DNA from 4 places in the Methylomonas sp. 11b genome. Region 3 is predicted to be linked to each of the others. Evidence: riboswitches for the same ligand, from Rfam matches in the RefSeq annotation. Region 3 holds a riboswitch; each other region holds the start of a gene.

Region 1 (7,786 bases), 280 kb from region 3:
AAAACTACAAAAATTTGGCGTGGAAGCCCTTAAAGACGGAGATAGTATTCTATGTGATTTGGCGCGTGGTAAAAAGGGTATTTATGTTTCAAAAATACATGATATTGAAACTGATGCTAGCCAAATTGAGGTAGTTAAATGCCGCATTGTAAGACTATTTCGTGACCGTGGTTATGGGTTTGTACAGCTAACGGATAAAGATCGTACTGCGTATTTTCATATATCAGTTTTTTCACAAGATTTAAGAAACAAAATTCAAGAGGGAGATTTTTTAGAGGCAGAAATTGGTCCTGATAGAAATGGAGACGGATTTCAAATAAAGCAAATTATATCAATCCCAGATTCAAACAAGTTTTTATCTTCCTAAATTCCAATGTCAGCTCCTGGCCGAAACCGCCATATGTAGCGCTATTTTTCCCGAATATCTTGCCTCAATTGACAACCGTTAACTTGCCACGCTTTTGAGGATGAGTTTTGTTTTAGGGGGCATAAGCGCATATCACTACTGCATAACTGCGGATTTATTCCCATTCGCGGCTAACAGTCCTACTGAGTTCGTTCTGTGGAATTATGGTCTGGTCGTCCTTTCGCATACAGAGCATATACACCATCAATAGGATGGCCCTTGATTGGCCCTAGGATGACCCGATTTAGTTTCTTGATTATTTCTGGCAGCATTGGTGTATGGACGCCGCCTTCATCTTCAATATGATAGCTGTACATAAATGACAACTCGTTCAGGCAGCCCAGGATTTGCCGACTGTTGGTATTGGCAAAGCCTACCTCATTAAATCTGGTCATCTGTTCGGCAATCCAATCTTGGTTGAATCCTTCTTCCGCCAAAATGCAGCCCAAGAAGGACTTGAACAACTCAACGAACTGATTGGTATTCATGCGGGGTAGATCGACGATCAGAAAATTGAACAAGGTCTGGTCGTTGGCAGCAATCACGCACAAATGCCGATCCAGTTCGATGATATTCAGATGCCAAGACCCCAAGTCCTCAGTTTGCGGATTCGCGTCAACAAGGCTGGTTTTGCCGATCTTTAAAAAGCTTTGCAGTTTTTTTGTGCAATGCAGTATGAGCACGGCGTTTCCCACCCCAACGGTTATCTGACACAAAGTGTACCCGCTATCTGACTTTACAGCATTGTGGCTGAACTGGTCGTGTTAAACAGCTGTGCTTTCGCTATTCGCGCAATGGGTGTTGTGATGCTGACGAATTGAGCCGGTGATGCGTGAAATCAAGTCACGCAAAATTCACGCAAGCCAAATTTCAGGCATAAAAAAAGCAGGTATCGAATTAACGATAACTGCTTGATTTTACTAGTCATTCGATGGTGGGTCGTGTGCGATTCGAACGCACGACCATCGCATTAAAAGTGCGGTGCTCTACCGGCTGAGCTAACGACCCCTGAATGAGCCGCCCATTATACTCAGAAATATTAGCTTTGCAACGACTAATTGTAATAAATACAAAAACAATGCTTTCCCTTCCTAAATAATGCCGGTCCTTTACTCTTTTACCGGCCTTTTTTCCAGCTTTCTTTGCAAGGTTCTTCTGTGCATATTTAATGCTCTGGCGGCGGCTGAGATGTTACCGTCGTGCTGCATCAGCACTTTTTGCAAGTGCTCCCACTCCAAGCGCTTTACCGATAGCGGATTGTCACTGATAGCTACCGACGCATCGCCTTCGTTTTTGTATAAGGCACTAACAATCTCATCGGCATTCGCCGGCTTGGTCAGATAATGGATAGCACCTAATTTTATAGCCTCTACAGCTGTGGCTATACTGGCAAAGCCGGTCAACATGACGATTTGGGTATTGTCATCCAAGGAAATCAATTTTTTGACCATTTCCAGCCCGGAGTCAAAACCGATTCGTAAGTCGATTACCGCATATTCGGGCTCGGTTTGTTCCGCCAGTTTCATTGCCGTATCGACATCATTGGCGACAGTCACTTGAAAATTGCGCTTTTCCAACGCCGGCTTCAGCACCGAACAAAAGGTGACGTCATCATCGACCAGCAATAAATTGGGCTTATCCATAGGTAATTGGTTCATGCATACTCTCCTTAGCTAATAGCGGCAAACTGATTTCGACGCAGGCGCCGCCCGACTCTAAATTACTGAACTGTATTTTACCGCCGAGCCGCTTGATAGTGGTATAAGTCAAAAACAAGCCAACCCCCATGCCTTGCTTATTGCTCTTGACCGGTTGATGCCCGGCAAACTCGATAAATTCAGCGGGCAAACCTGGACCGAAATCCCTGATTTTCAAGTTTAGTGTTTCTTCATCCCATTCCACATGAAACTCGATGCCCGCATCGACCGGCGATGCCTCAGCTGCGTTATTTAGAATATTGATGATAGAGTGAGTCACGGTACGTTCCGCAATCACGCGCGCATCCATATCCACATTCGGCGAAATAAATAGTTTCAGCCGGGTAGCGGCTTTATGCGTGCGCCACTGGCCCAATACTTCATCGATATACTCGCTCACCAGCATCACCTTGCCGGATTCCGCCCGCATCTCGCCGGCGGAGGCCGACATCACCGACAAGGCTTGTTTGCAGCGATCAATCTGCTGCTGAACAATCACCAGTTTCTGGTGCATATCCGGGTAACGATGCTCCGACAACTCTTCCGCCATTTCATGCGTCAAAATGGCAATCGTCCCCAACGGTGTGCCCATATCGTGCGCGGCACTAGCCGCCAAGGTGCCCAGGGATACAACTCGTTCGTCGCGTAGCGCACTCTCGCGGGCATCCGCTAAATTTCGCTCACGTTCTTTCAAGGTTTTGGACAGTTCGACTACGAAAAAAGCCACCAAGCCGGCGCTAAACACAAAACCAAACCACATACCAAATACATGCAGATTGAAATACCGCCTGTCGTTCATCAAATGCATTTGCAGACTCATTTCCGGCGTCATCTCCGCCATTGCCGGATGCGCCATATGCGGCTCCACGGCCGGCAAGGGTACGTTGTAGGCAATCAGCACGGTATAGACGCAGGACGTAATGATTACCATATTCCAGGCATAAGCCTGCGGTAGCATGATAGCGGTAACAATTAAAGGTAAAAGAAACACCCAAATAATCGGGTTTGACGCGCCGCCAGTGAGATAAAGCAAATAGGCCAGCGCCAACACATCCATGCATATTTGCGAAAAAATCTCGTGCTCGGTTACTTCTTCCGGCGTTCTCAGTCGCAGCCAGGTGTATAGATTGAGTATGGAAATCGCAAAAATCGCCAGCCACAACTGATTTTGCGGCAAATTGATACCCAAACCGTTCACCGCGATAAATACCGCTACCGTGACGGCAAACAGCATCAAATTTCTAAGAATGTATAACCAACGCAGGTTTTCGCGAATGGAGATTTCGGCTTTGGGCAGAATGTGTGAAAGCATAGAAACAACACTAAATTGAAGAAAGCACCGCAGCGATATACTACCGCCGCTCGCTTAATAAGGTGGAAAGCCAACCAAACTTGGATGGTGGCCACCTGAGTATTCACAATCGATTTTTGGTAGCAAAACCTTAACCCCGTTTGCTCGCCCGATATAAACCCCTACGCGCCTTGGCAAATACGGAATTAAGCTAGCCGCTTAAAAGATCGAAAGAAAATCTACGCGCTAATCTTTCCGGAGCAAACAACAAGGTCTGACGAATCATGCCCCAAAAAATAATGCGGCATATCACGCACCGGCCAAACGCCAGCCGCCGTTTTTATCCACCCACCTCATGCTCAGCCAATACCAGAAGGTCATGGGCAGCATCATCGCAAACCATTCCCAATCGTCGATTAAAAATAATTTGGCAACCCAGCCGTTGCCATCGAAATAGAGTGGCCAAGGCACACAGTACAGAGTAAAAACAATACTACTCCAGATCAACAGTAACGCACCTTTGCGGGTTTCTATACTGGACAGGGCCAAGAACACCCACAACGGGGTTTTATCGGTTTTTTGCATACATCTCTCCACTGAAAAATCTCGTGCCAACCCAATTAGCGGCGCAACAACCTAACAATAAACGACTAGAAAATAAAGAAATTCCTGATCAAATCCACCAAAACAAGCTTCAGCGCCAACCCCGGAATATTCCCCAATAATTGAACTGTGTTATATGAAGCAAGCGTCTGAGCTATTTCGCTGAGTTTCGCTCGCCGCTCACTCACGCCATCCCAGGCAAAATAAGCAGTAATGCAATGAAATTTATATATTTTATTAAGTTGGCCCACTATTCGCTTCAACTAGTGTACTTGCTTCGTGGTTTGCTTTCCGAAAAGCGGTTAGTAGGTCTCTATCCCTGCCATGTCTGCCGCTGGCGTAATTAGCAAATCTCTGAAAGCAAGAATTGCCACACCCGTCGTGAGGCGGGGCCGGAAAATCACGGTTCTTATAAAACGATTTAAAGAAGGCCGGATTGCCCCCATGCGCGCCATGGGCGAGGGCAAAATTTGGCTCGATGCAATTGGTCAAGTTTTGTCAGTTTCGCTGTTACCTTTAATTCCAATAACAAAGAGGACGATCATGATCTTTCATAAAACGGCTATAGCAGCTATTTTGACAGCTGGCCTAGCGGGCGTTTCAGGCCAAGCGTTTGCACATTCTTACTACAATCTGACCGGCGCGGGTACAGTAGCCTCGGGTAACTCAGCAATCGGCTTCGGCATCGCCAACAGCATCAACGGCACCGACGGTGTTTCCGCCAACTCTAACGGCACCAATAGAATCGCGAACGGTACCAACGTTTATACAGTGGGCGATTTAAGCGCGAATACCTTGATCCCTGGCACAGGTACAGCGGCTGAGACAGCCACAGAAGTAGCAGGTAACCTACCTTATATGTGGTACTCCGGTCAGCACACAACCGCTACCGGTTTCACCAAGCGCGAATTGCATACCGGCTCAAGCGCTACAGACAACACTGGCGCCTTGACAGCAAACCTTATTAGCTCAAACCCTAGCTTCGGCACCAACACTATCGGTAGCTTGTGGAAAGCTTACTCGGACAAAAACGGCGGCACCAACGCCGCTACCTGGGGCACCATCATGGCTGATCTGCCCGCTGATGGCGATCATCCTTACTTGGCGGTAGCAGGCAATTCGGCATCAACCGGCCTGGGACTGGATTACGGTTTGATTCATATTAGCTGCGGCGCAAACACAGCAAGCGCTAACTGCGCCAGCGCCGGCAATATCAAAACCACCATTACCGTGAAAAACGACGCCGATTACAGCCAATTTAACGGTTTATTGGATGTTGCCCTGTATCGCAATGTAGACAGCAGCTCCACATCTGACCGTAACGCGGCTGCCACAATCGGCGAAACCGGCCTGCAAGGCTCAAGCTTGGGCGAAGCTATCTGGACGGCCAGCATGAGCAGTACTTCCGACACCTTGTTCTACTCGTTTGTGTTCGACCAAGCCGAATGGAATGCAACCGGCACACCCGGGCTGCACACCAATGGCTTTTATACCTTGGTGGTCGGCGCACACGGTGGCGGCGCACTCGATGGCGTAACCTACGACGTATTGGTAACTACTTCGGCCGTGCCTGTTCCAGGCGCAGTCTGGCTGTTCGGCAGCGCCATGGCCGGCTTGATCGGTTTCGGTCGCCGCAAACAACAACTAGCGGCTTAATTGCCAAGCGGGATTGCCACCAGACAACGGCAATCCCCTCACCAAGCATTGTTTAACGATAGGCTTACTCTCATTTATTTCATTCGATAGAGATCCAAAATGACTGCAAACTCACCCTTTAAAAAACTAGTATTAGCAGGCGCCATGGGCGCACTGATGTCAGTCAGCGGCTTGGCTAGCGCTCACGTGACCTACAATTTGGCTGCCGGCGATACCTTCCCGCCGGACGGTTCCGCCACGGGCCCATGGTCTGATGGCGATCCAGGCTATATTGGCAATTTGCCCGCCACCTGGGTCGCGATGATCCACAACGACGGCGGCGTAGCGAACTCGCAAACCGCCAGCGGCCACGGCATAGGCATGGGCGCCAAAGCTTATAAAGACGGCGCGACAAACTGGGGGCATACCGCCGATTACGGTTTGTTTGAACTACATGCCGACGCGGAAGTGACTATCACCGTATCGTCGGACGGCTCCAATCTGCGTCCGGCTTTTGGTTTGTGGAGCGGCTGGGATACCGCGGGCAGCAGCAGTCGCCATCAAAGCTACCTGAACAACGGCGCACTGAACCCCATGGCTGCCAGCCCACTGGGCACAACGCTGGCTTTGGTTGACGCAAGCGCCTGGACCTTCGCGGCCACTCAAGGCACCACCGCCACCGCTACGCTGACCCGCTTCCTGACCGCCGGTAATTACACGCTGATTTTGGGCGGTTACGACGGCACGGTAGGCGGGGCCAATCTGGCCTATACCGCCACCATCTCCGCTGCTGCGTCACCGGTACCCGTACCGGGCGCGGTTTGGCTGTTCGGTAGCGCGATGGCGGGCTTAGTCGGTTTCGGCAAACGCAAAACGGCAGAAAACGTCTGACGCGTTTCTATGTAACTTAAGGCTGATTTTAACCCGATGTCCTTGAATACACGTGTTATTGAGGGCCGGGTTAATCAGTAAAAAATCAGTTCGGTTTCGGTCAAGGATGACCGGGGGCAAGGAAGCTCCATTTTTACATCCGCTCGATCCAAGTCCGCTTGGCCCAAAAGCTTAATCTACCCTTCCCATTCGCTTCATTCATGCGTAACCGAACGCATCGATATACGGCGCCAAAATCGGCAAAACCGGTTCGTAAAAACTTGCATAGTGCTGCCAACGTGCAACCGAGCGCGAATAAATCGGTTGAGAAACAGCAGCAAAACTCGGCGTGGCAATGTAACGGCCTTTAGCCTTTTCATGAAACGCGCTCACTTCGGCCACCCATTCCAAATCCAATAACGCAAACACCCGGCGAAAACTGTTTTCGAAATCGTTGACGGTATCCTCGTAACGCAATTCCATATAACGCGGCTGAATCATCGGCTTCATGTAAAGCCACAGCGCCATCACGGCCGCATATTGCTTGGCCACACCTTCCCAGCTCAGCAAATTGACTGTCACGCTAGACGGCTTAAACGCTTGCTGGAAACAACTGAGACAGACATCGCGCGGATCGCGCAGAGCAAAGATGATCCTGGCCTCCGGAAATAGGCAGCTAATCAGGCCTATATCGATACTATTCAGCGCCACTTTGTCGATGAAGCGTTTATTCAAGGCATCCGCGCCGTATTCCTCGCTAACCCGTCGCCAATAGTAAGCGCGCAACTTTCGGGCATCGTCCAAACCCAGCTGGCGGAGAGCGGCTGGAATGTCCTCTCGAAAACCGCTCAACCTTTGCAGCTCTTGAATCAAGCCATGAATCAGATCATTTTCATCGGAGGTAAACACATCGGGATGCGCTGCCAGGACTTGCTCAGTCAACGTCGTGCCGGAACGCAAAAAGCCCAGTAGAAACGTCGGCGCCGGCAAACTATCGGCAAAGTCGCTTACCGTCCAACGGAGCAGTAAAGCCCGATCAAACCCCTGTTTGTTGGATTGAATCGCGCGAAAAATCTGTCCGGCATCAAGAGAGCTGAGTTCAGGTAATTGCTTATACAAAGCTTTTGCTTGTTGGCAAGCCGCAAACGATGCCTCGTATTCTTCCAGCTTATCCAACACCCCTACCAACTCCTGCCAGGCGCGTGCGGTCTGCTGCATATTGCGATTGGCGGCTATCACATTCTGAAAGCGCTGTTTGGCTTCCGGCAAACGGTTCAAATGCGC
Region 2 (7,786 bases), 2.7 Mb from region 3:
CCGGTGACGATACATTTGGTCGCCAGCGGCGAAGCCAGCGGGCAATTGCCGCGCATGCTGGAAAGTGCCGCCGACGATCAGGAGCGCGATATTCAGGCGCTCACCGAGTTGACCATGGGTTTATTCGAGCCGGCTCTGATTTTGTTCATGGGCCTGGTGGTGCTGACCATCGTGTTAGCCATTCTCTTACCGATTTTTGAAATGAACCAGCTGATTAGATAGGTGTTTTGTCATACGCCTGTCACGTTGGCTTTCTAATCTTCTCCCTGTTGTCCCGCATACCGGGGCGTGCTTAAACCAATAAGACTTTAAACCGCTATGAGCAATAAAAAACAGCAAGGCTTTACCCTGATCGAAGTGATGATCGTGGTAGTAATTTTGGGCATTTTGGCGTCTATCGTCGTGCCGAAAATCATGGGCAGACCGGATGAAGCCCGCGCCACTCGCACCTTGCAAGACATCAGAGCCATCAGCGCCGCGCTGGATCTGTATCGCCTGGATAACTTCAGCTATCCGACCACCGACCAGGGCCTGGAAGCCCTGGTACACAAGCCGACCAATCTGCCGCAAGGCGCGCATTGGAAGCAGGGCGGTTATCTGGATCAACTTCCGGCCGACGCCTGGGGCAAACCGTATTTTTACATGCAGCCCGGCGCGCACGGCGAATTTGATTTGTATTCCTTCGGGGCCGACGGCGTGGAAGGTGGCAGCGAAGCCGGCGCGGATATCACCAATTGGGCGCAAAAATAAGTCAGCTTGAGGGCTTGCAGATTCGCGGCTTTACGCTGATCGAGCTATTGATTGCGATGGTCCTGATCGGCTTGATGAGCAGCATGGCGATGCTGGCGATGGGCAATGCCGATCACAGCAAGCAGCAACAATTGGAAATTCAGCGGCTGGCAAAATTGCTGGAGCTGGCTGAGCAGGAAGCGATGATACGCGGCGAAAGCATAGGTCTGGAGTTGGTCGGTCAAGGGTATAGGTTTCTGTCGCCGACCCAAGGCAAGTGGCGGCCGGAGAATACTGATGCGGTCTTCAGACAGCGGGATTTGCCAGCCGGTATGACTTTGGCGTTGACCCTGGACGAAAAGCCTGTGTACCTGACTAAGCACTTTGGCAGCAAGGTGCATCCCGAGCCGCAGATTGTATTTACGCCGGACGGGGCCGCGGATGCGTTCCAAATTGCGTTGGATTTAGCAAAAAGCGATCTCCGGTTTTGGCTGAGCAATATGGCGGACGAGGGCTTAGCGGTTTCCAGCGTCGCCATCAAGCCATGAAATATTCCGGTAACGGCGGCTTCACGCTGTTGGAAGTGCTGATTGCTTTGGCTTTGTTAGCCATCCTGATGGCCGGTTTGATCAAAATTACCGCCGACAACACCAAGAATCTTTGGTATCTGGAAAACAAAACGATAGCCGCGACGATAGCCGCGAACCATACGGTGCAATTGCGCCTGGCTACCGAAAAACCGGAAAACCAGGATGGCTGGGACACGATGGCCGGTCGGCGTTGGTATTGGCAGGCCAAGCGCGGTGTAACGCCGAGTATCGGCGGCAGGGTCTGGGATTATCGGATAGAAGTGTTTTTGGAAGGCGACAAGTCGCCTTATGCCGGATTGCTTAGTTATGTTCCGAGCGGCCATGAATAATAGCGCCAGTCGCGGCTTCACCTTGCTGGAAATCCTGATCGCGATGGCCGTGTTCGCGATCATGGCGGCGATGGCCTACGCCGGCTTGAGTGCGGTGCTGGATGCCAGAGCCGGCACCGAAAAGCGCTCGGACAGCATCGCCGCGCTGCAGCAAACCCTGTATTTGCTGAACGAAGATCTGGCTCAAGCCTTGCCGCGCTCGGTGCGGGACGAATTCGGCAGCGAACAGCCGGCGTTTTCCGGCGGTAATGGCGAAGACTTGCTGACCTTGACGCGTAGCGTGTCGGAATGGTCGGCGTTGGCGATGCACAGCCAATTGCAACGTATCAGTTATCGTCTGGAAAACGGCTGCTTGTATCGGCAGGTTTGGACAGTGCTGGATCGTACTCAGCAGACGCAATTTCGCCGGAAAAAGCTGTTGAACGTCGCGGCGCTTGATTTGCGGTTTTACGGCAGCGACTGGACTACGCATTGGCCGGCTGGCGGCACTGGCTTACCCAAAGCGGTGGAAGCGAATTTTAACTTGGCCGGCTTGGGTGACATTCAGCGGCTGTTTATGGTGCGGGAATGAGGTCGCTACATCAGGCGCAATCCGGGATCGCGTTGATCACCGTCATGTTGATACTGGCTATCGCTACCGTTGCCGTGGTGTCGATGTCCAGCGCGCGGCAGTTGGATATTCGCCGCACCGAAAATCAGCTGCGTAGCGCGCAAGCCTGGGAATACGTGTACGGCTTGGAAAGTTGGGCCATCGGCCGGCTGGCTGCCGACGCCACGGCCGGTAAAGTAGATGGTTTGGCTGGAGATTGGTCCATACCGTTGGCAAGGACAAACGTCGTCGGCGGCACGATGCAAGCGCAGATTGAGGATTTGCAGGGCCGGATTAATCTGAACAACGTATTGGTGGAGGGCAAAATTTCCAAGGACGATATCAAGCGCCTGGAACGCTTGCTGGCCATTCTAAAACTGAAAACCGAGCTGGTGCAGGCGATTGCCGATTGGGTTGATGCGGATATGGATGTCAGCTATCCGCACGGCGCGGAAGACGAAACCTACACTCGCAAAAAGCCGGCTTATCGCGCCGCTAACCGGCAATTTGCCGATGTCAGCGAGTTGCTGTTGGTACAAGGCATGACGCGCGAGACCTATCTGAAATTGCTGCCTTATGTCTACGCGGTGGAGGGTTACGCGCCGCTGAATGTCAATACCGCCAGTGCCACCGTGTTGCGTTGCTTGGCGGACGGCATCAGCGCCGATCAGGCGGAATCCATGTTCAGAGCCCGAGGCAAGCCTTTCGCAAAAGTCGCCGAATTTTTAAAGGATGAAACGGTTGCCGACACCGGCATCGGTAAATATGGCTTGGGTGTCAGTTCGCAAAACTTTTTATTACAAGGGCAAATCGATATGGGCAAAACCCATTTGCAGTTTGAGTCGCAATTGCAGCGCGATAGTGGTGGCGCGCAAGTGGTGAAGCGCCAGCGCCAGGGCTTGGCGCATGGCTGAAAAACTGCTGGTCAGATTAGGTGCCGAATCTGCCGATAAACTGGAATGGTTGAATCTTGCCGAGCCTGATAGTCGGCCGACATCCGGCTCGATGATGGAGTTGGCAGCGGCTGCGCAGGGTAAGTCTGTACTACTGTTATTGCCGGCCGCTTCGGTGCTATTGCTGGAAATCGAGCTGGCAGTTAAAACCACTGCGCAACTGAAAAAAGCCTTGCCGTTTGCGTTGGAAGACCTACTGGCCGAGGACGTGGAAAATTATCATCTGGTTTGGTTAAAGCAGGACCGGGATAAACTCGCCGCGGCGGCGATTACGCACGACACATTAGCGGCGCGGCTTACTCCGTTTCGCGAAGCCGGTTTAGCTCTGGCAGCTGCGTATCCGGAAACCTTATGCCTGCCGTATCAGCCTGGACAAACGACTTTGTTGCTCGAAGAAAGCAACGCAATTTTGCGCAGCGCTGCCTATTTGGGCGGCGGCGTGGATGCGCAATTTCTGCCGCAACTGCTGGAAAAAGCCTGTGCCGAAGGTGTCGATTGCCAGACTTTACTGATATGCAAACACAGCGAAGACACCCAGCTGCCGGATGGTTTGGCAAATAACGGTTTGGAAACAGTCATAGCCAAGCCTTTGCAATTCATGGCGAGCGCCGTCGAGTCATTGCCAGCCGAGCTGAATTTGTTGAGCGGTGCTTATGCCGTCAGTCATCGTCCAAAAGGCCTCTGGCAACAGTGGCTACCGGCGGCAATAATTCTGTGCGTGGCACTGGCGGTGCAGAGCTACGCTTTACTACATACCTATTGGCAACAACAAGCCGAACTAAGCGAGTTGGAAGCGAAAAGCCAAGAGCTGTTCAAACAAACTTTTCCCGATGTGAAACGCATCGTCAATGTCAAAGCTCAGGCCGAGCAACAGCTGGCGCAGCTCAGAAAACAACAGGCTTTTGCCGGTAGCGGCTTCATGCGCTTGATCTACCGTTCCGGATTGGTGTTGAAAGACGCGCCGGCCGTACACTTGAAAAAGCTCAATTTCCTGAACGGCGGTTTGCAGTTACATCTGCTTGCCGACGACATCGGCCAACTGGAGCAATTCAAACAGCAGTTGCAAAGCACGGTGCAAGTCAAAATTCAATCCGCCGACAGCGGCGCAAACGGCGTGGAGGCGCAACTTGAGATTCGCGAAAAATGACATGGCGAAGCGTTTTGCCGAATTAACGCCCAGAGAGCGAGTGCTGGCGCTGGGTGGTGTACTGGTCGTGCTGATGTATGGCGCATACCTGCTGTTTTACCAACCAATTGCTGAACAAAGCCGCTTGCTGACCCTAAAAATCCAGGCGCAACAGCAAATCTATACCTACTTACAACAAGTCGGTAACGAAGCTGCGGCTTTGCGGCAACAGGCTACGGTTGATGCACCGGCATTGGATGGCGCTAATCAATCGCCGCTGGCGGTAGTCGATTTCAGCAGCCAGCAGCTGGAGATAAAACCGGCGATCAAACACCTGTCGCCGGAAGGCGAGGACAAAGTCAGCGTCTGGCTGGAACATCTGGCTTTCGACCAACTGATGTCCTGGTTGGCAATTTTGGAAACCAAACACCGTTTGCAGGTACTGCAAATCGATGTTGAAAAACCGGCCGATGCTGATGGTATCGTCAATGCCAAGGTCTTACTGGGTGTTGTTTAGTCTGCTCAGGTATCGTCGCTCCCGCGCAGGCGGGAGCCCAGTTGCCGCAGCCGATTTGCTGCGCGGTCCCAAGGCGTCCAGTTTCCCGTGAATGCCCAGTCCAGAATTCATTGATAGCTTCAAACTTGCCTTCCATGGCACTGGATGCCCGCTCTTGTGCCCTGTGGGTAACCCCGCGGGCATCACGGACTTCTTGGGTTTAGCTGAAGTAGCTCAATAGTCAGGATGCGCCTTGCCGTCCACAGCTCACGACAATTCATGCCTGGACCACGTCCCACTGCTATTAAGTTAAGAGCGGATGGTTCTATCTCCCCTCATCCCAACCTTCTCCTGGAGGGAGAAGGGGATTCTTCCTTCGCTCAATGGCAGTGAGGCAATGCCCGCAAAAAGAATCTTAAATTTCATAGCTACCGCCCGCGCCCGATCATCCGCTGAATTTTCGTGTTAGCGGTCGGCTTTGTAATACAGATGTATTACATGTCACGTGAATTTAACAATGCTGTAACCGAAAAGCCGCTATTGCTCTGGAATAATCCGCGTCAAGTTGAAGGGTCGAGGATCGGCAGTTCAGCAAGGATTCAGGAGCAACTAGGGAACACGGACGGCACGGACAAGGAGCGGCTAAGGAAGAGGATAGGGAGGAGGCTAAGGGGGAAATGGTAGCGGGGGCAACAAAAGCGGCGCTGTCAGGATGTTAGATAGCGTCGAGTACGATCTAAAGCGTGTAAAAGCCAAACTCGTTGTGAAGCGGGGACGGAAAGTCACAGGTCTTGCAGGTCAAGACGGCTGGGCTGTCACCTTATGTCATTAATCGAAATTTAAACATGAGGTTTTAAAAATGAAATTGTCTAAAAAATTGTTGGCAGTTGCAGTATTGGCGGCGGCCGCTTCAGGCGCCGCGGAAGCGCGTATCCAAGCTATCGGTGATGCAACAGCAGACGGTAGCGAGTTTTTGTTCAACCTGGTTGACTACACAGCGAAAACTTCATTTACACTGGATTTGGGTATCACTGTTGAGCAATTTCTGGCTAACCCTAGCCAATCATTGTCTTTCTCACTGAGCGACAACAACTTTCAATCATTCGCTGCTGCTTACACTGCCGGCAACGACGTTGCTTGGGGAGTTTCTGGTGGTCATGGGATCCTGGCTGACCTGACTGACCTGCCTAAATTTGGTTTCTACACAACGTCAGTAGTTCCTTCTCCTGCCGTCATCGATAGCAATGCAGGCGACATTGGTAATACTATGAGTAAATGGAACGTTATGGTTGGTTCTGTTCAAACTCAAGATGCCAATTCTAACAATCTGAGCACCTTCAGAACTGTTGGCCAACAAGGTTATACAGCTGTTTACGGTAACGATTTCCAAACTGCTTTGCCATTTGCCGCCCAAGGTCAGTTAGGCAATGCTTTGGCGTTCGTTCATGAAAAAGTCAATGCCGACGATTTCGATACTGGAGAATTGGAAACTTTCCCAGGTACATGGAATTTTTCATTTAGCGGTAACGTGGGTTCTTTGACCTATACCGCTGCACCCGCTGCTGTGCCACTGCCTGCCGCAGTTTGGATGTTCGGCGCCGGCTTGATGGGCGTACTGCGCGCCACTCGTCGTAAATCATTGGCGGTTTAATCCCGCAAACGTCTTGAGCCGGCCGGATTCTGCTTTGCTGGTTCCCCCTTCATGAACGGGTCGGCTCAAACTTTAAATTCAATCAATTGAGAGATATACAATGAAAAAGCAATTATTGTCTGCTGCTATCGCAGTGGCTTCTCTGGCAGGTTTCTCGCAAGGTGCATCCGCACATGCGCCAAGCGTCACGCCGGATATCGAAATCTTTATGTCCGGCGCTAGCGCGCAAGACAAAGCCCTGGCGGCATTGTTTGTTAATTTGTGCGACGCCGGTACTTTGGATGTATTTAAAGACAACGGTACAGCGGGTTCCGAAGGTAAAAACCATAGTGCTTATTTCTGCACACTGAACTCTACTAACGTACCCGGCCTGACCGTCAACGGTGCTGCCGCAACCACGGCTAAAGTATTGTTCCACAAACGTTCTGCCGGCGGTTCTGCGCAAGGTGTTAACCCGCTGATCGACGGCGTGGCGATTGCTGCTATGCGTATTGACAACGGTAACTGCACCCAACAAGGCGCGACCAACACTTGGTTTTGCAACGCCAGCGGCGCTAACCTGACCAACGTGCTGTCCGATGCCGGTATTTCCGATGTCGAGCCAAAATTGTTCGTCGGTCCTAACAAACCTTCAAACGCTAGCGAAGTTGATCCAGTTAAAGCAGATGCCGCACTTAACGTGGTGCCAGCAGCGGCCTTGGTATTTGGTGTGCCGGTTTCCGATAACTTGTATGTGGCTTTGCAAAGAGCGCAAAACCTGCTGGCCGGTTTTGGCGGCAGCTGCGCACCTGGCGATTACACCGAAGCCTGTATGCCGAGCTTGAGCAAACAACAAGTGGCTGAATTGATCTCCGGTCAAATCAAAAGATGGTCCGAGTTTAAAGTAAACGGCACTGCCTTAACCAGCTTGACTGCCGGTTTGACTTACACCGATTCCGACGGCACTGTCAGAAACGTTACCCCTAACGATACCAAAGTGCATTTTTGCAAACGTATCGACGGTTCCGGTACCGGCGCGCAACAATACGTCAAATTCCTGAACAACCCTTGCAGTTCTGCCGGTTTGTCACCTGATTGGCCTGGTTCTCCATTGGCGGGCCCCGTGAAACATGAAGTTAGCGGTTCGGGTGATATGGAATTGTGCTTGGAAGACTTTGCCGATGGTGAAACTGCTTCTAAACAAATCACCACTACCAACCCTGACGTGTTCAACACTGCGGTTAACACTGCCGGTAACAGAGGCTGGGCCATCGGTCACCAAAGTTTGGAAAACAACGCCACGCATGCCAAGCATTACCGCTTTATCAAAGTGGACGGTGTAGC
Region 3 (7,786 bases):
TTACTCAGCGATTATTTAAGCGACTACCGCACGCAAACCGGTGAAATTCGCGAGATTCAACTCAGCGACGGCAGCCGGTTATTGATGAACACCAATAGCGCTGTTTCCGTGGCGTTCAGCAGTGAGGCGAGGCGTATTGTGTTGCATCACGGTCAGGTGCAGTTTACGGTGGCAAAGGATAGCCGGCGGCCTTTCGAAGTGGTGGCCGACGACTTGACGGTACGCGCTTTGGGTACCGTGTTTGAAGTGTATAAAACCGCAGAGGATCATACCGAGGTGACTGTCCAGGAGCATGCCGTAGCGGTCAGCGTCGCCGGTCGAGAGAAAGACGTTACCGTCGCACAAGGCCAAGGTTTGCGCTACAACCCCGAACTGCCGTTACCGCATCCGCGGGCCGTGGGTGCGGAACAGTCCGCTTGGCAGCAACATCGGCTGGTGATCAATGATAGACCTTTAGCCGAATTGATAAGCGAGTTGGAGCGCTATCGCTTCGGGCGGATATTTCTCGCCGATGCCGCACTTAAAAATCTGCGGGTGACGGGAGTGTTTTCTCTGGATACGCCCGATGAGGCGCTGTCCTCGGTGCGCATAGCGCTGGGTTTGCAAGAAACCCGTATCGGTCCCTGGTGGGTGTTATTGCGTCGCTGAGTTTTTGGCGCGGAAACCCTTCGTGCATATTTCGTCAACCCAGCCCTTGAACATCGTCGCTCCCGCACAGACGGGAACGACGATGCCGCTCTAATTTGGAGTCGAAAGCTCGAGCGCATAAGCTCAAACCGTCCGCTTCGACTCCCTAATTTCGAAAATAGTTAAATTTTTGTGATCGATTTTTGTGCTGAAACGACTTCTATGTTGAGAAACATTTTTTTTTGGACAGGACGGATCTTGAAAGCACGGATTAACGATTTTCGCTACCAGCTTGCAGTCGGCGTATGGCATCGGCCAGCCGTATATCTTTGCTATGCGCTGAACGGCAACCGTGTCGGCGTCGATACCTGGGTGTTGATTGGGCTGGTGGCGGCCGGCGGACAATTGAGCAGCAGCCAGGCGGTTGCCGCGGAAGTTATCCGCCACTTCAACATCAGCGGCCAGTCCTTAAATAACGCGTTGATTCAATTTGCCGCGCAAGCAGAGTTGGAATTGATTTTTTCAGCGGACATGTTGCGTGAGCTCGCAAGTCCCGAGCTGCGCGGTGATATGTCGGCGGAGCAGGCATTAACACACTTGTTGCATGACAGCGGCTTTACCTACCGTTTTATCGATGCCGATACGGTGACTTTGGAACGCAGCCTGACGGCAACGGAGTCATCTAACCTGCCGCCCGTTACCCTGGATGCCATGACTGTCGTGGGCTTGAAAACAAGGGAGGCCGGTGCGGAAATCCTCACCGAGCCGATGCTTGACGAGGCGCGGACCTATGCCGTCAGGCATATTGCCAGCGCTACCGGAACGGACACGCCAATCAAGCAAATCCCGCAGTCGGTGCATGCGCTTAAACGCCCTTTGTTAGACGACCAGCAAACGATCAACGTCAGCGAATCCTTAGTCAATGTCAGCGGCATAGTGGCGCGCAATGAGCTCTACAGTCCGGTTATCGAGGGTACATTGATTCGCGGTTTTCGTTCCGAACAACTGATGGACGGCTTTACCCAGTACTACAACCCCGGCGACCGGGAAAGCACTATTAATATCGAGAGAATCGAGGTGCTGAAGGGGTCTAACGCCTTGCTCTACAGCGGCGGCTCGGGCTCCCCGGTGGGCGGGGTGGTGAATCTGCTTTCCAAATTGCCGCAGGCCAAAGCCTTCGGCGAAGCGGGTTTTAGAATCGGCAGTCACAGCTTTTATCAGCCGTTTTTCGATGTCAATCAACCGCTAAACGCCAATATTTTGTTGCGCATGACGGGTGAATATACCAACGCCAGACACAACATCGACATGATCGAAACTCAGCGTTTCAACATCAATCCGGCTCTGACGCTGACCGATAACGATAAAACCCGTTTGACGTTCCAAGCCAAAGTGTCGCGCTGGCAGCAACCGGAGTATCAGGGCTTACCCGCCACCGGCAGCATTGCCGGCGATTTTGCTACCCGGCCCGACCTGTTCTTGGGGCCGGCCAATCTGCCCGATAGCCATTCGAATGCCGATGCGGTGTGGGCCTCGTTGGAAAGGAGCATCAATCGGAGCTGGCGCTTAAACCTGAAGGCGCGCTATGCGCACTCGGAATTCGACGAGAAAATTCAGACCCTGTTCGGCAGCGATGGCCTCGTCGCGGACCGGCCCTTGCTACCGGCATCGAGTTGGGCATTGGTCAATGCCGAATTGTTTCAACAACAGCAAGAGCGCAGCGTGCTGGGCAATTTGCAGGGTAATTTCAAGCTGGGTCCCAGCGAAAACAATCTGTTGCTGGGCGCGGATTACAGTCGCTTGCGCGATGCAGGCTTTATCGAGGGCGATTTTGGCCCCTTGGGTTTGGGTGTCGGTACGGTCGATCTGCGGGCGCCGATATTTGATACCCCTTATGCTGTGCCGGGGCCGGGCCTGGAAAATCAGTTCATCGAAAACATCACTTACGGCGCTTACCTCCAGTGGCAAAGCACGCTGTACCGGCGTTTGCATTGGCTGTCCGGTGTCAGGCTGGGCAAGGTTGGCATCGATTTTAATAATGCGCAAACCGGGGTACACGCTAAAACCGATACGCTGAAATGGCTGCCGCGACTCGGTGGCGTGATTGATCTGAACGACGAGGTTTCCTGGTTTGTTTCCTACAGCGAAGGCATGCGCGGTCAACCCTTTGTGAATTTTGTCGATACGCCGGCACCGGAATTATCCAACCATCTGGAAACCGGCCTGAAATTCAATTTTGCGAACCAATTCAGCGGCCAATTGGCGCTGTATCAAATCGAGCGCAGCCAGGTCGCGGTTACCGACAGCAGCGATTTTCAGCGGCGTTCGGTCGCCGCCGGCCAGCAACGCTCGCGTGGTGTTGAAATGGATTTGCTCTGGCAACCGGTCGAGGGCTTCAGCGTGCTGGCGAACTATGCGCATACCGACGCCCGGTTCATGGACGACGAAGCCGGGGTGGCTGCCGGCACTCGCTTAGCCCAAGTCCCGGAGGATGCCGGGCGGCTCTGGGCGCATTACCGTTTTCAGCAGGATGCGCTGCAAGGCTTTAGCTTGGGTTTCGGCGTTTATGCCCGTGCCGGGGCGTATTTGTCCGACGACAACCGCTTCAAAACCGCCGGCTACCAAAGCTTCGACGCGGCGTTAGCTTACGAAACCGGGCGTTTCAAATGGGCGGCCACCGTCAAGAATCTCAGCGATGAGGATTATTTTCAGCCCTACGGCTATTTCGAGGGCCGGGTGGCGCCGGGACCCGGCCGAGCCGGATTTGTCAGTGTTTCGATCAAGTACTGACCTGATAGCAAGATGCTTCAGCTAAACCAAAAAAGTCCGTCATGCTCGCCGGGATACCCACAGGGCACAAGAGCGGGCATCCAGTGCCATGGATGGCGAGCTTCGAGCTATCCATGCAGTCTGGATTTCGGCAATCCCTGCCGAAATGACGACTTACGCGACGTGCCTTTGAATTAGCTGAAGCAGCTTACTAATCAGGAGTACTGATGTCGTCGTTATCTATTTGCCACAGGAGTTTTTCAGGAGCACCTCACTCAGGGACTTAGAGTGATGTCGTAAGGACCGCGACAAACATGCCACATCCGCCGCGAGACGGAGCCGGAAAGCCACGGGTCTTGGAGATTAAGACAGCCGGGTTACCTGCAAGTTAACTGCCCTAAATTCGGGTTGGCGATTTGCAGATTAACTTTAACCGTAATTTATTAAGGAATAAAAAATGACAATCTTGCACTACAACCGCAATCAACTGGCAAGCGCCGGCCTGTTAGCCTTCAGCGCATTGACCGCCGTTTTAGCGCCTGCAACAGCGAGCGCTGCACAAGTTAGCGGCGATGCCACCATCACCATCAACAATGCCGCTTTTGCGGCGGCATCTGTCAATGTCGGCAGCGGGTATCCGAATGGCTGGATTGTCACGAAACATTGGGGCGCCAGCGATAATTTACTCGGCATTACCGGCGCAACCAACGGCGGAACGGCGCTATCGGCAACCGCTAGCACAGCGATGTCGTTTGCGGTTAACAGCAACACCACGACCAACAGCTATCCGGCTGCCGGCCCCTATGGCCGTACCGAACAAGCCACAACGATGGACGCCGGCAACACCTCGATCGGTCAAATCGGTCTGAGCGGCGCCTGGTTGTTGACCAGCCAAGGCGGCAGCGGCATTTTGACGCCCTACGACTTTAGCCTGGTAAAAACCGGGAGCACCTGGAATATAAAAACCTTCGATACCGGTTTCGGCTACCAAAATTTCTTGAAGCTGACCAACGTCGCCGAGTCGCTGAACAGCAATGGCGAATTACTACTGAGCGGCGATTTGCAATGGACCGGTTTGTGGGCCGGTTTGGTTGGCGCCAATACCAATGCCGTGGTCGGTACTTTTAGTCTGGCGCCGTCCGCTGTGCCGGTGCCTGCGGCCGTGTGGATGTTCGGCAGCGGTCTGCTGGGCTTGCTGGGTGCAAGTCGCAGAAAAGCCTTGGTCGCGGCTTAACTCGCAAAGTGGGCTTGGGGCGGTCGCCAAGATTCGCTCCGGGCCTTAGCTTATTGAAATAAATCCTTCTTCTTGCCCGCATGCCGTGCACTGCGGCTGTTTGCGTATTCAGGCAGGGAGAGGGCTTATTCTGACCATCGGCTGTAGGGCTTTTATGAAGATCAACAAAAACCACGGCTATCCCGTTTTGGCCGTGCTGGTTATTGGCATGGGGATGGTATCTCCAAGCGCCGATGCCGCGATATTGAATGCGCCATCCGGTGGTACCTTTACGATGAACCTGGACCGCAATGCGCTGGCGCCTTACGCCGGGGGTTATTACTTGTCGACGTTTTGGAGTACTGCAACGTCCAATGCCGATAATCCGGTCAATACCGGCGACCATTTGCTTAGCCAACTCAACAACACCGAGATTTCCGGACTTAATCAGGTGTTCGAGTTGACGGCTATCGGTAACGATCCTAGTCCGCAAGCCAGTCAGCGTCATGTCAAAGCGACGTCAGCCGAGTTTGCCATCGATACCGGCACACTGGCCGGGGTGGCCGGGGCGCAAGTCGGTATGAGCGGCGTGCAGGGGTTTTATGCGCCGAACTGGCCGCCCGGCGGGGCCGGCTTGGTCAACGGCGATTTTTCGCTGCTATACGATGCCGGCCGGCAAACTTTGGGCCGCACCGGCTGGTACCTAGCCAATAACATTTATTTCACGATGGCGGTGTACGACTTAAACAACCTAAGCCTGAGCTTTACCAACGCCGAAAACTGGCAGTTTAGCGGCGATTTACTGATGTCGCCGGAAAACGCCGGCATGTTGCAAGGCGTGCAACTGGTCGATGTCGGCAGTTTCTGTTTGGGCACGGGTGCCTATGCCGGTTGCGGTCAGGTATCGGCGGTGCCGCTGCCCGCTGCGGTCTGGTTATTCGGTAGCGGCTTTTTGGGCTTTATCGGCATAGGCCGTAGGCCATATCTTTCAAGGAGTGTGACATTATGAAAATCAATAATCATCGATCATCCGGCAGGCTGTTGGCCGCGAAACTATTAAATTCCCTGGATTCGCCAATCCCGTGCAGGCTGGAATCCACTACAGTCGCTCAACCTCCGTCTGCGCCGGAACGACGCTATTTAGGAGCCGGGTTACTACTGGCGGTTTGCGGTATTTTAATGTCCGGCCATGTCCACGCCGCGACAGTAAGCGGCGGTGCGCTGGTCCTTAACCTAAACCGCGATGTGCTAATCGCCAGCGTCGATGTGAATGACTATCCGGACACACCCACCGCCGACTTTCCGATTTGCTGCCGGCCTTCTATTTATCTGGAAGAGTTTTACGACGCTTCGGCGGCATCAAAAACCTTTGTACAGTTGCGGGACGGCAATGCTCCGGATTTATACGATCTGGTGTCCGATGAAATTCCGGCGACGGGGCTGCAATTTAGTGTCAACGGGTTGAGTCCGATAGTTAATCCGGGCGGGCGGCAGAACAGAAATACTAATTTCGCGTTCGAGCCCGGCAATTTATTCGGCACTGCCAGCGGTAGTATCGGTCTGGGCGGCGTCATGCGGTTTAGAGTGGACGTCGAGCCACCAACCAATAGAGTGTTGTTGGGCGACATGACCTTGGAATACGATCCTGCTCTTGAAGCGGCTACGCCCGGGCGTTCCGGTTGGGTGATTACTAATCATATAGGTTTCGATGCGGGCGGTTTTGAGCTGTTTGATGTCACCACCGCAATAGTCGGGGATACTTTAAGTCTCAACGGCAATCTGGGTTTAGGGTGGGGCTTCGATCATCTGGGCGCTCGCGACGCCCGTTTGCGCGATACCCGCATCGGCACCTTCAGCTTTCAAACCACGGTGGTGTCGGGAGAGCTGCCTGCGGCAGTACCGGTGCCGATGACGGTATGGCTGTTTGCCAGCGGCTTGGCTGGACTGGTTCTGAATGGCCGATCTAAAAGAGAGATCGTCTGATGAAACAGGATGAAGTTGCAGGATTGACTCGGCCCCTAACTGCCGTTCGCCCAGAGCCTGGCGAATGGCGCACACCATTTTTCCGTAACGTCAGGCTGGTAAAAATCGCGGCAGGCTTAGGAGTCGGTTTGACATTGACGACAGCCGCGCAGGCAGGGCCTTCCCCGGTAATAAGCTTTGGACAGTATCGTAGTCATCAGGTCAATGTCGATGCCGGCGGCCAAAACATTGTCGGTGACAAAGGCAACGAACCGACGCTGGCCTTGAATCCGCTGAATCCCGCGAATATCGTTGTGGGCTGGCGTAGGTTCGATTCGCCGCCCACTGCTGTCAAACACGGCGGCTATGCCAATAGCTTCGACGGCGGCGTCAGTTGGGGTACCGGCATGCTGCCGGCCTTGCCGCTGCAAACCCGCACCGATCCGGTGTTGGAGGTTGATGGCCAGGGGAATTTTTATTACCAGTCCCTGGCGATATCGGATAGCACGTCGGTGTTTAAATCCAGCGACGGCGGCGTGACCTGGTCGGAGCCGGTGTATCAGTTTAAAGGCGACAAGAACTGGCTGGCCATCGATAAAACCGGGGGTCCCAGCGACGGGAATATTTACAGCACCTGGCGGCGGCCGGCCGATAGCAACCCCGATCCAAATTATGTGCCCAAGTATTTCAGCCGTTCCACGGATGGTGGGTTGAGTTACCAGGAGCCGGATGCGGCGTTGCCGGTGGCAAACTTCGGTTTCGGCCGGCTGGCCATCGGCCCGGACGGCGAGGTTTATTTATTTGGCGTCGATGAAACGATTTTGTCCGTCAGTGCCTTGGGCATAGTGCGTAGCGGGCATTATTTCCTGAAATCGGTTGATGCCAAAGATCCTAATACCTCGCCCAGCTTTAGCGCGCAAAAAATCGATATGGGCGGCCACGGCATGATGTTCCTGTCGCCGAGTTTGCAGTTACCCAATCCGTTGGGCGGCGACGGTGATGTGCAAATCGCTGCCGATCAATCGGCCGGGCCGTTGCGCGGCAATATTTATTTGCTGGCACACGTCACGCCCTACGCTTGGCAAGCGGGCGACGATCCGCAGGATATACATTTCGTGCGCAGCAGCGACGGCGGCGCCACTTGGTCGGCACCGGTACGTGTGAATGACGATCCACCCGGCGCCACGGCTTATCAATGGTTTGCTATGCTAGGCG
Region 4 (7,786 bases), 470 kb from region 3:
ACCTGGCGGAAATTGTCGAGCCGCGTTACGAAGAATTAATGCTGCTGGTACAAGCAGAGTTAAGAAGAAGTGGGTATGAAGATTTAATTGCGGCCGGCATGGTAATTACCGGAGGCAGTTCGCAAGTAAGAGGATTGGTCGAGTTGGCGGAGGAAATATTCCATATGCCGGTTCGCATGGGTGTACCGCTGCATGTATCCGGCTTGACCGATGTAGCGGAAAACCCGATTTATTCGACCGCGGTGGGTTTGTTGCTGTATGGCAAGGATCATCACGGCCGGGCGTTAGGCATGAACGATGATGGCGCGGATCTGTTATCAAAAATCAAGAGCTGGTTTCAAGGAAATTTTTAATTTTTTGTCTGGAGGGTGTGAAAATGAAATATGAATTATTGGATAGTAGCGGCACCGCGGTTATCAAGGTCATCGGCGTCGGTGGTGGTGGTGGCAACGCGGTTAATCACATGGTGGAAGATGGTATCGACGGCGTGCAATTTATCTGTGCCAACACCGATGCCCAAGCCCTGCGGGAAATGAGCGTAGAGTCCATTGTGCAACTGGGTGTAGAACTAACCAAGGGCCTGGGAGCAGGCACTCGTCCTGAAGTAGGCAGAGCCGCAGCGGAAGAAAATCGCGACCGCATCCGCGAAGTAATTGCTGGCGCCGACATGGTATTCCTGACTGCCGGCATGGGCGGCGGTACCGGTACTGGTGCTATCGCGGTATTTGCCGAAGTAGCCAAAGAACTGGGCGTACTGACCGTAGCCGTCGTATCCAAACCTTTTGATTTTGAAGGTTCCAAGAAAAAAGGCGTGGCCGATGCCGGCTTGCGCGAACTGGAAAAACTGGTCGATTCATTGATCATCATTCCAAACCAAAAATTGCTGCCGACTTTGGGCAACAATAAATCGCTGGTGGAAGCGTTCCGAGCGGCTAACGACGTATTGCGCGATGCGGTGCAAGGTATTACCGAGCTGATTACTCACCCAGGCCTGATGAACGTCGACTTCGCCGACGTCAAAACCGTGATGTCCAATATGGGCAGCGCGATCATGGGTACTGGCGTCGCCAGCGGCGAAAACCGCGCGCGTTTGGCAGCAGAAAAAGCCATTGCCTGCCCTTTGTTGGACGACAACAATCTGCAAGGCGCACGCGGTATTTTGGTGAACGTTACCTCCAACGGCGACTTGGGCTTGAACGAGTTCGACGAAATCGGCAGCATCATGCATGCATTCGCTTCCGAAGACGCCGACATGAAAATCGGTATGGCGGTCAATCCAGCCATGGGTCAGGAAATTAAGGTCACCGTCGTCGCCACCGGCATGGGCGAAAAAGCCAAGCAAGCCGCTTCGCCAATCAGCTTGGTGAAAAAAGTCGCGGCCGGCGAGATCAATTACGATCAATTGGACAAACCGACCATCGTCCGCCAGCAAAAACAGGAATCGGCTCGGGAATCTCGCTTTGGCGCGCAACCTAGAAACGATGTGGACCTGGATTACTTGGACGTACCGGCCTTCTTGAGACGCCAAGCAGACTAAGGGTCGCTTGCGGCACGTCTATGAGGCAGCTGAGCCAAGTTCGGGGGGAGCTATCGCATAATCTGTGATAGACTCCCCGACTTTGTTTTACCTATTTGTCGGCATTTCATGATTAAACAGCGTACTTTAAAAAACACCATCAGAGCCACCGGCGTCGGTTTGCATACCGGCGATAAGGTCTATCTGACCCTGCACCCCTCCGAGCCCGATACCGGCATCCGTTTTCGCCGCGTGGATTTGGAAACGCCGGTGATGATAGCCGCGCGCCCAGAAAATGTTGGCGAAACCAAGCTGTCCACGACTTTGGTCCGCGACGGCGTTAAGGTGTCCACCGTCGAACATTTGCTGTCGGCTTTGGCCGGCTTGGGCATAGACAACGCGATTGTCGATGTCAGCGCCGCCGAAGTACCGATTATGGATGGCAGCGCCGGACCATTTGTGTTTCTGTTGCAATCGGCTGGCGTGGTCGAGCAGGATGTCCCCAAGCAATACATCCGCATCAAACGGGCAATCCGCGTGGAAGACGGCGATAAATGGGCCGCGTTCGAACCGTTCGATGGCTTTAAAGTCACCTTTACCATCGATTTCGAACATCCGGCGTTTTCCGAACATCTAAAAACCGCTGTGATGGACTTTTCTTCGACTACGTTTGTGAAGGAAGTCAGCCGGGCCCGCACTTTCGGTTTTATGAAGGACATCGAGTTTTTGCGTGAAAACAATCTGGCGCTGGGCGGCAGCCTGGATAACGCCATCGTGGTGGACGACGACAAAGTATTGAACGAAGACGGTCTGCGTTATGCCGACGAATTTGTGAAACACAAAATCCTCGATGCCATCGGCGACTTATATTTGCTGGGCTACAGCCTGATCGGCGAATATCAAGGCTTCAAATCCGGCCACGCGCTGAACAACAAGTTGTTGCTAAGTCTAATGAACGACAAAGACGCCTGGGAAATGGTGACTTTCGAAAATGCCGAAGAAGCACCCATATCCTTCATGCATTCCGCGCAAACTTCGGCTAGAGCTACCGGCTAAGACCAACCCCGCCAAATACCCGGAATAAACGGCGGAGGCCCAAGCCTCCCCGTCCCTTCCAGCCAATTTTTAAAGAATTTTCCAGCTAATATTGCCCTAAATGAGTAGCCATGGCCCTTTCAGAAATGGCCGACTCTCTAGGCTGGCTCTAATTCATCTGCTCATCCCGATGGCAAAGTCTATCCCTGCAAAAAGTAAGGGATATAACTCAAAATACGTGAAATAACTCATCCCCTAGTATTAAAGCCAGCTGGAGCCCCGGAAAACAGCCACGCTTATTGCAGCCCCACCATCTCAAAGCAAACCATTTATCCCCTTGTTTTATATATAAATATTCATACAAAAAAGCTGACCACCCACACTTAGCGTTATTCTGGCGCATATTTTGCTTAGCTATTAATGCTGCACCCTCTGGGCGCAGCCAACAAGTCGCCACACTCGTCGCAAGGCGGGGCCGGAAAGCTGCGGATCTGATTCAGATAGTCGAGCTACCTCTTTTGAGCAGGCAAGAGAAGGGATTAGCGGGTCGATATGGAAACGACGACAACTATCCCCTAGCAGTCGCTCACTGGTCAGGAATAGTTTGTTATATCACCTGATTGGTCTGAACCCATTGTTTAACACACTGTGCAAACTAGCCCGGTATTTCAAACTCTTTGGACTGCTTCTCTCGCAAACATAGCGCGGCATGATCAATCCGGGAATATTGAAATACTTAGTGGTTTTAAGACCGTTCAAATTGCGCGGGAAGCCGTTGGTCAAACGGCCAGCCCTAGGCCCTTACCGTACGAACAGGATCGAACAGTAAGAGCCTGGCATCGCGGCAGCGGGCACATGTGCGTTAGACAACAACTCGTAAAGGGAAATACGAAACCTTGAATGTCGCCGGTAGAGACTACCGGTAAAAATCTACGTCTTACTCTATTTAAAGGAATTGAATTATGTCTGTTAACACTAGAAATGCCCAAACCTTAAAAAAGGTGGCTGCAACACTTGCCATTTCACTTTTAGGCCTAAGCAGCGCACAGGCCGAGGTCGTAAACGGAACCATCTATAAGACCGTCGACCCGGTTCACGGCGCCGGTACCACAATCGATTTCTATTCGTTTTCGTTGTCATCGGCTGCCAATGTTGTCATCGATGTGCTGGCGAATGAAGGCTACGCAGCGGGCTGGGGCGCACATCCCGGCGCCTATGTCGATATCAACGGCGACGGCGAACTAACCCTGGCGGATAGCCAATTCCGCATTTTTCAGGATACGGTCTCACTCACTACGGAAATAGTCAGCGGCGACGACAGTCCAGCCTACACCATACCTGGCAATACCGGCGGATGGGCCGACGGCAGCTTGTTGAGCCGAGACTCCTATCTGGCGACTGCTTTGGACGTAGGCAATTACATTATTGCTTTTGGAGATTACTCTCTCACCATTGAAGAAGCCGTGCTGGGTTTCAATAAGGGCGACACGATTACCGGTGCAACTGGCCTCAACCCTGTAACTGGCACCACAGGTCAGGATCATTTTGACTATCAAATAACCCTTACCGCTAACGACTACGTCACTGGAGCCAACCTGCCTTTAACCATAACTGCACAGGGCGTTAGCGCAGTACCGGTGCCAGGGGCCGTTTGGTTGTTTGGTTCTGCGTTAGCGGGATTAGGCGTATTCGGCAAACGCCGCACCGCATAAACCACAGGGAGTAAGAGCGAGTAGGTAAACCGACATCAGCTATCGACTTACCCCTCGCAATGCATATTAAAACTTTGGAATCGTCCACTTTTGGCTGCCAGGCCCGAAACACCTCAGACGAATCCAGATTAAACAGCAACTTAAATCTACCACAATCGTAAACCGCGATGTGGTGGATATTGGAGACACTCAAAAATGAACATCGATTTACAAAACATTTTCAAAATCACCCTATCTTCCGCTGCCTTATCCTTTGCCTTCGCTCAACCCGCCGCGGCGGCTTGGACAGGTGCCGATAACACCCTTGAGTTGGGCACTAGCATCTCAAACCCCAGTTTCAATTCCAGCAATCTGGGCTTCGCGGGCAATCCGGCTCTGTCCAACGATGGCTGGGGCATGCAAGGCGCATTTACCAACTTCTATCTAAGCTCATCAGCCCAATCCGTGACCGTAGACGCGCGCTCATCCGCTGCAAACTTTCCGGCGTTTTCAATCTTCAGAACCAATGTGGCTTATTCGGGCGAAACGGTCGGCGTCGATACACCGGCAGAGCTAACCGGCCAAATCCATAAATTCAACTCGGTCGGCCAAGCCGGAGATCCAGGCATCATCTGGGCAACAGGCGCTGACGGCATTGTCGAAACGCTGGGCTACGTCAGTTCCTCCAGCAAAAACTACGTTAACTCGTTCGGCGACGTCATCGACTCCGGTGCACACGATGTCAGTATCGACGACCTCTATGAAACCGGCGTATCCGGCTCGACAGGTGTCACCGGTAACCCTGCGTTTGCCAACACCAAAAGATACGCTACCTTGACGCTGAACGATTTGCAGGCCGGCTGGTATGCAGTGTTCGTCGGCGGCGCAGACGTCCTCGGCTCCAGCGCCGGTATCTCCTTGAACATTTCCGCGTCGGCGGCCGCCTCTACATACACCCCACCTGCCGCGGTACCCGTGCCTTCGGCTGTTTGGTTGTTCGGTAGCGCGCTGGCCGGCTTTTTGGGCATAGGCCGAGGCAAACGCAACGCTTAAGCGTTAACCAACACACAAGGAAGCGCTTAAACCCAAAAGACTTAAGCCTGTGTTCGTGTAAATACGGAATTTGGCGAGAGACTTCGCTAAAGGAATAAGGATGGCCGATAAATTACTTGCTGTGGTTTATCGGCCTTTTTTCGTTCACGCCCGCCCGTTGTAAGCGGTTTGGGCAGTATTTTTTCGCCACTTAACCATTTCTCAGTGGAGTTTCACCATGACATTGTTTCGTCATAGCCTATTAGCGATTGTCTTAGCCGGAACTGCGCTGCTCAGTTTCAATGCAGCCGCGTTCGAATTGGCGCTAGGGCCGATGCCGATAAGCCTGAAGCATTTGCCCGTTCCGCCCGTCCCTGGATTATTGGACGGCCCGGACCCTATTGTCGTCAACAAGAATGCCGCGATTGTCTTGGGCAAGGCGCTATTCTGGGATACTAACGTTGGCAGCGACGGCATGGCCTGCGCATCTTGCCACTTTCACGCCGGCGCCGACGGCAGGGTAAAAAATCAGCTTGCACCGGGCGGCCAATCCAGCCCTTTAAGCAACCAAGAATTCAGCAATGCCATGACTGGTGCGTCGTTGGGACCGAATCATACCCTCAGCGCCGGCGACTTCCCGTTACATCAACGAGAAGACCCACTACAGGAACATTCCACGATCCTCTACGACACCGACAATGTAGTCGGTTCGTCCGGTACTTTCGGCGGGGATTTCAGAGCAGTAGACCGCTACACCGCCCCTAACGACTCGTGCAGCCGCAGCGCCGATAGTCTATTTCATGCCGGCGCCGTCGGCACCCGCAAAGTGACGTCGCGCAACGCGCCCAGCGTCATCAATGCGGTGTTTAATCATCGCAATTTTTGGGACGGTCGCGCCAACAATGTGTTTAACGGCAGCAGCCCCTGGGGCGACCGCGATCCCAACGCCGGCGTCTGGGTAAAACAGAACGCCACGACGCTCAGCAAACAACGCCTGCATTTGCTCAATTCCTCGTTGGCGTCATTAGCGGTAGCTCCACCGCAAAACACCACCGAGATGGCCTGCCGCAACCGGACCTTGATGGAGCTCGGCAGAAAACTGCTGTTACGCCGCCCTTTGCAAAACCAGAAAGTGCATCCTGAAGATAGTGTATTAGGACCTTACAGCCTGAATACGAAACCAGGCATGAACACCATGTATAAGCTGCTGGTCATGCAGGCATTCAATCCCAAATACTGGTCGTTCAACGGTAGCACGCCAATTCCGGTACCCAAAGGGTTGGCGCCATACAATCAGACCGAAGCCAACTTTGGGATGTTTTTTGGTCTGGCCATCCAACTGTATGAAAGCACATTGATTTCGGATGAATCGCCCTTCGACAACAGCGCCCGCGACGCCGGCAATCAACCCATAGAGCTAAGCGCTTCGGAGTTGAACGGCTTGAAACAATTCAGAAAAAATCAATGCGCACTCTGCCATCTGGGCCCCAACTTCAGCGCCGCATCGATCAACGCCAACGCAGCCATTGCTAAAACCCATCCAGAAGCATTTGGCGAGCCGGCCTTCTACATCAGCGCATCAACCAATGTGGTGAATCGCATCCCCTTGTTTATCCAAAACGCGCCAGTCACGGCGTTTTTCGATACCGGCTTCTCCTCCACCGGGGTAACCGAGGCAGCCGCTGATATTGGCGTGGGCGGCATCGACGACTTCGGCAACCCGTTATCGTTCAGCCGGCAATATTTACAGTATCTGGCGGGGAATAGCGCCGGCGTGCTGGAAGAGGATGTCGAGAAAGTCCGCGCCTGCGATTTTCAGGAGGCGCTTGCCCTAAATCTGAAGCTGCCTTATTCACTGCCGAGTTTGTTTGCGATTACCGACGGCATAAGACCCCAGCCGCAAAGTACGGAAAACTGTTTTCTACCGGCCAGCAATGCCTTTTTGCCCACCACAGCTGCCGCTTTAGCGGAGTTGAACAAGCCCAACAGCAAGAAAATGGTTGCCGCCGTCGATTCGACATTTAAAATACCGTCGCTACGAAATATCGAGTTAACCGGACCGTACATGCACAACGGCAGCATGGCCACGCTGGAACAAGCGATAGAGTTTTATTCGCGAGGCGGGAACTTCGCCTACGACAGCAAGCAAGTTACTCGGGTGTTTCCGCAGCCCAATTTACAACTGGATGCACAAAACCGAGCCGACCTGATCGCCTTCCTGAAGACCCTGACGGATGACAGAGTCCGGTACGAAAAAGCGCCCTTCGATCATCCTGAAATCAAAATACCTCATGGTCACGTGGGCACTGAGCAGGCAGTAAGCGGTGGCAATCCGCTGGCCAGCGTTCTCGCTAAAGATCAATTCCTGACCATTGAAGCGGTTGGCGCGCAAGGCAACTCATCGCCGATACGGCCTTTCGAAGAATATTTGGCACCATAGCGGGCTTAAACTTCAATCCACAGTCACCGGCTTTGGCCGGTGACTTCTGAAAACGGCGAGATTAAAATCATC

The links. A riboswitch is a leader RNA that binds a small molecule or an ion and turns the genes downstream of it on or off. The one in region 3 is predicted to bind cyclic di-GMP.
Region 1: another riboswitch for cyclic di-GMP. It lies ahead of METH11B_RS29835 (hypothetical protein); the one in region 3 lies ahead of METH11B_RS0118800 (hypothetical protein).
Region 2: another riboswitch for cyclic di-GMP. It lies ahead of METH11B_RS0105625 (hypothetical protein); the one in region 3 lies ahead of METH11B_RS0118800 (hypothetical protein).
Region 4: another riboswitch for cyclic di-GMP. It lies ahead of METH11B_RS0116520 (VPLPA-CTERM sorting domain-containing protein); the one in region 3 lies ahead of METH11B_RS0118800 (hypothetical protein).

The regions. Positions count from the first base shown of each region.
Region 1 covers NZ_KI911557.1:4,182,353-4,190,138, reverse strand. Annotated here, with positions in the region: gene METH11B_RS0120160 (cold shock domain-containing protein) at 1-367, shown strand, start outside; gene METH11B_RS0120155 (DUF6933 domain-containing protein) at 547-1,089, opposite strand; tRNA gene METH11B_RS0120150 (tRNA-Lys) at 1,339-1,414, opposite strand; gene METH11B_RS0120145 (response regulator transcription factor) at 1,516-2,064, opposite strand; gene METH11B_RS0120140 (ATP-binding protein) at 2,042-3,415, opposite strand; gene METH11B_RS0120135 (hypothetical protein) at 3,704-3,979, opposite strand; cyclic di-GMP riboswitch class I at 4,357-4,441, shown strand; gene METH11B_RS29835 (hypothetical protein) at 4,541-5,653, shown strand; gene METH11B_RS0120120 (hypothetical protein) at 5,753-6,523, shown strand; gene METH11B_RS27990 (tetratricopeptide repeat-containing sulfotransferase family protein) at 6,722-7,786, opposite strand, start outside.
Region 2 covers NZ_KI911557.1:1,216,262-1,224,047, reverse strand. Annotated here, with positions in the region: gene gspF (type II secretion system inner membrane protein GspF) at 1-222, shown strand, start outside; gene gspG (type II secretion system major pseudopilin GspG) at 319-750, shown strand; gene gspH (type II secretion system minor pseudopilin GspH) at 735-1,277, shown strand; gene gspI (type II secretion system minor pseudopilin GspI) at 1,274-1,648, shown strand; gene gspJ (type II secretion system minor pseudopilin GspJ) at 1,641-2,219, shown strand; gene gspK (type II secretion system minor pseudopilin GspK) at 2,216-3,151, shown strand; gene gspL (type II secretion system protein GspL) at 3,144-4,337, shown strand; gene gspM (type II secretion system protein GspM) at 4,339-4,833, shown strand; cyclic di-GMP riboswitch class I at 5,554-5,632, shown strand; gene METH11B_RS0105625 (hypothetical protein) at 5,672-6,463, shown strand; gene METH11B_RS0105620 (hypothetical protein) at 6,564-7,786, shown strand, end outside.
Region 3 covers NZ_KI911557.1:3,906,459-3,914,244, forward strand. Annotated here, with positions in the region: gene METH11B_RS0118790 (FecR family protein) at 1-648, shown strand, start outside; gene METH11B_RS0118795 (TonB-dependent siderophore receptor) at 886-3,417, shown strand; cyclic di-GMP riboswitch class I at 3,703-3,781, shown strand; gene METH11B_RS0118800 (hypothetical protein) at 3,854-4,630, shown strand; gene METH11B_RS0118805 (hypothetical protein) at 4,785-5,618, shown strand; gene METH11B_RS0118810 (hypothetical protein) at 5,615-6,592, shown strand; gene METH11B_RS0118815 (hypothetical protein) at 6,592-7,786, shown strand, end outside.
Region 4 covers NZ_KI911557.1:3,434,387-3,442,172, reverse strand. Annotated here, with positions in the region: gene ftsA (cell division protein FtsA) at 1-353, shown strand, start outside; gene ftsZ (cell division protein FtsZ) at 377-1,537, shown strand; gene lpxC (UDP-3-O-acyl-N-acetylglucosamine deacetylase) at 1,646-2,572, shown strand; cyclic di-GMP riboswitch class I at 2,994-3,068, shown strand; gene METH11B_RS0116520 (VPLPA-CTERM sorting domain-containing protein) at 3,514-4,263, shown strand; gene METH11B_RS29515 (hypothetical protein) at 4,459-5,295, shown strand; gene METH11B_RS0116510 (cytochrome-c peroxidase) at 5,513-7,714, shown strand.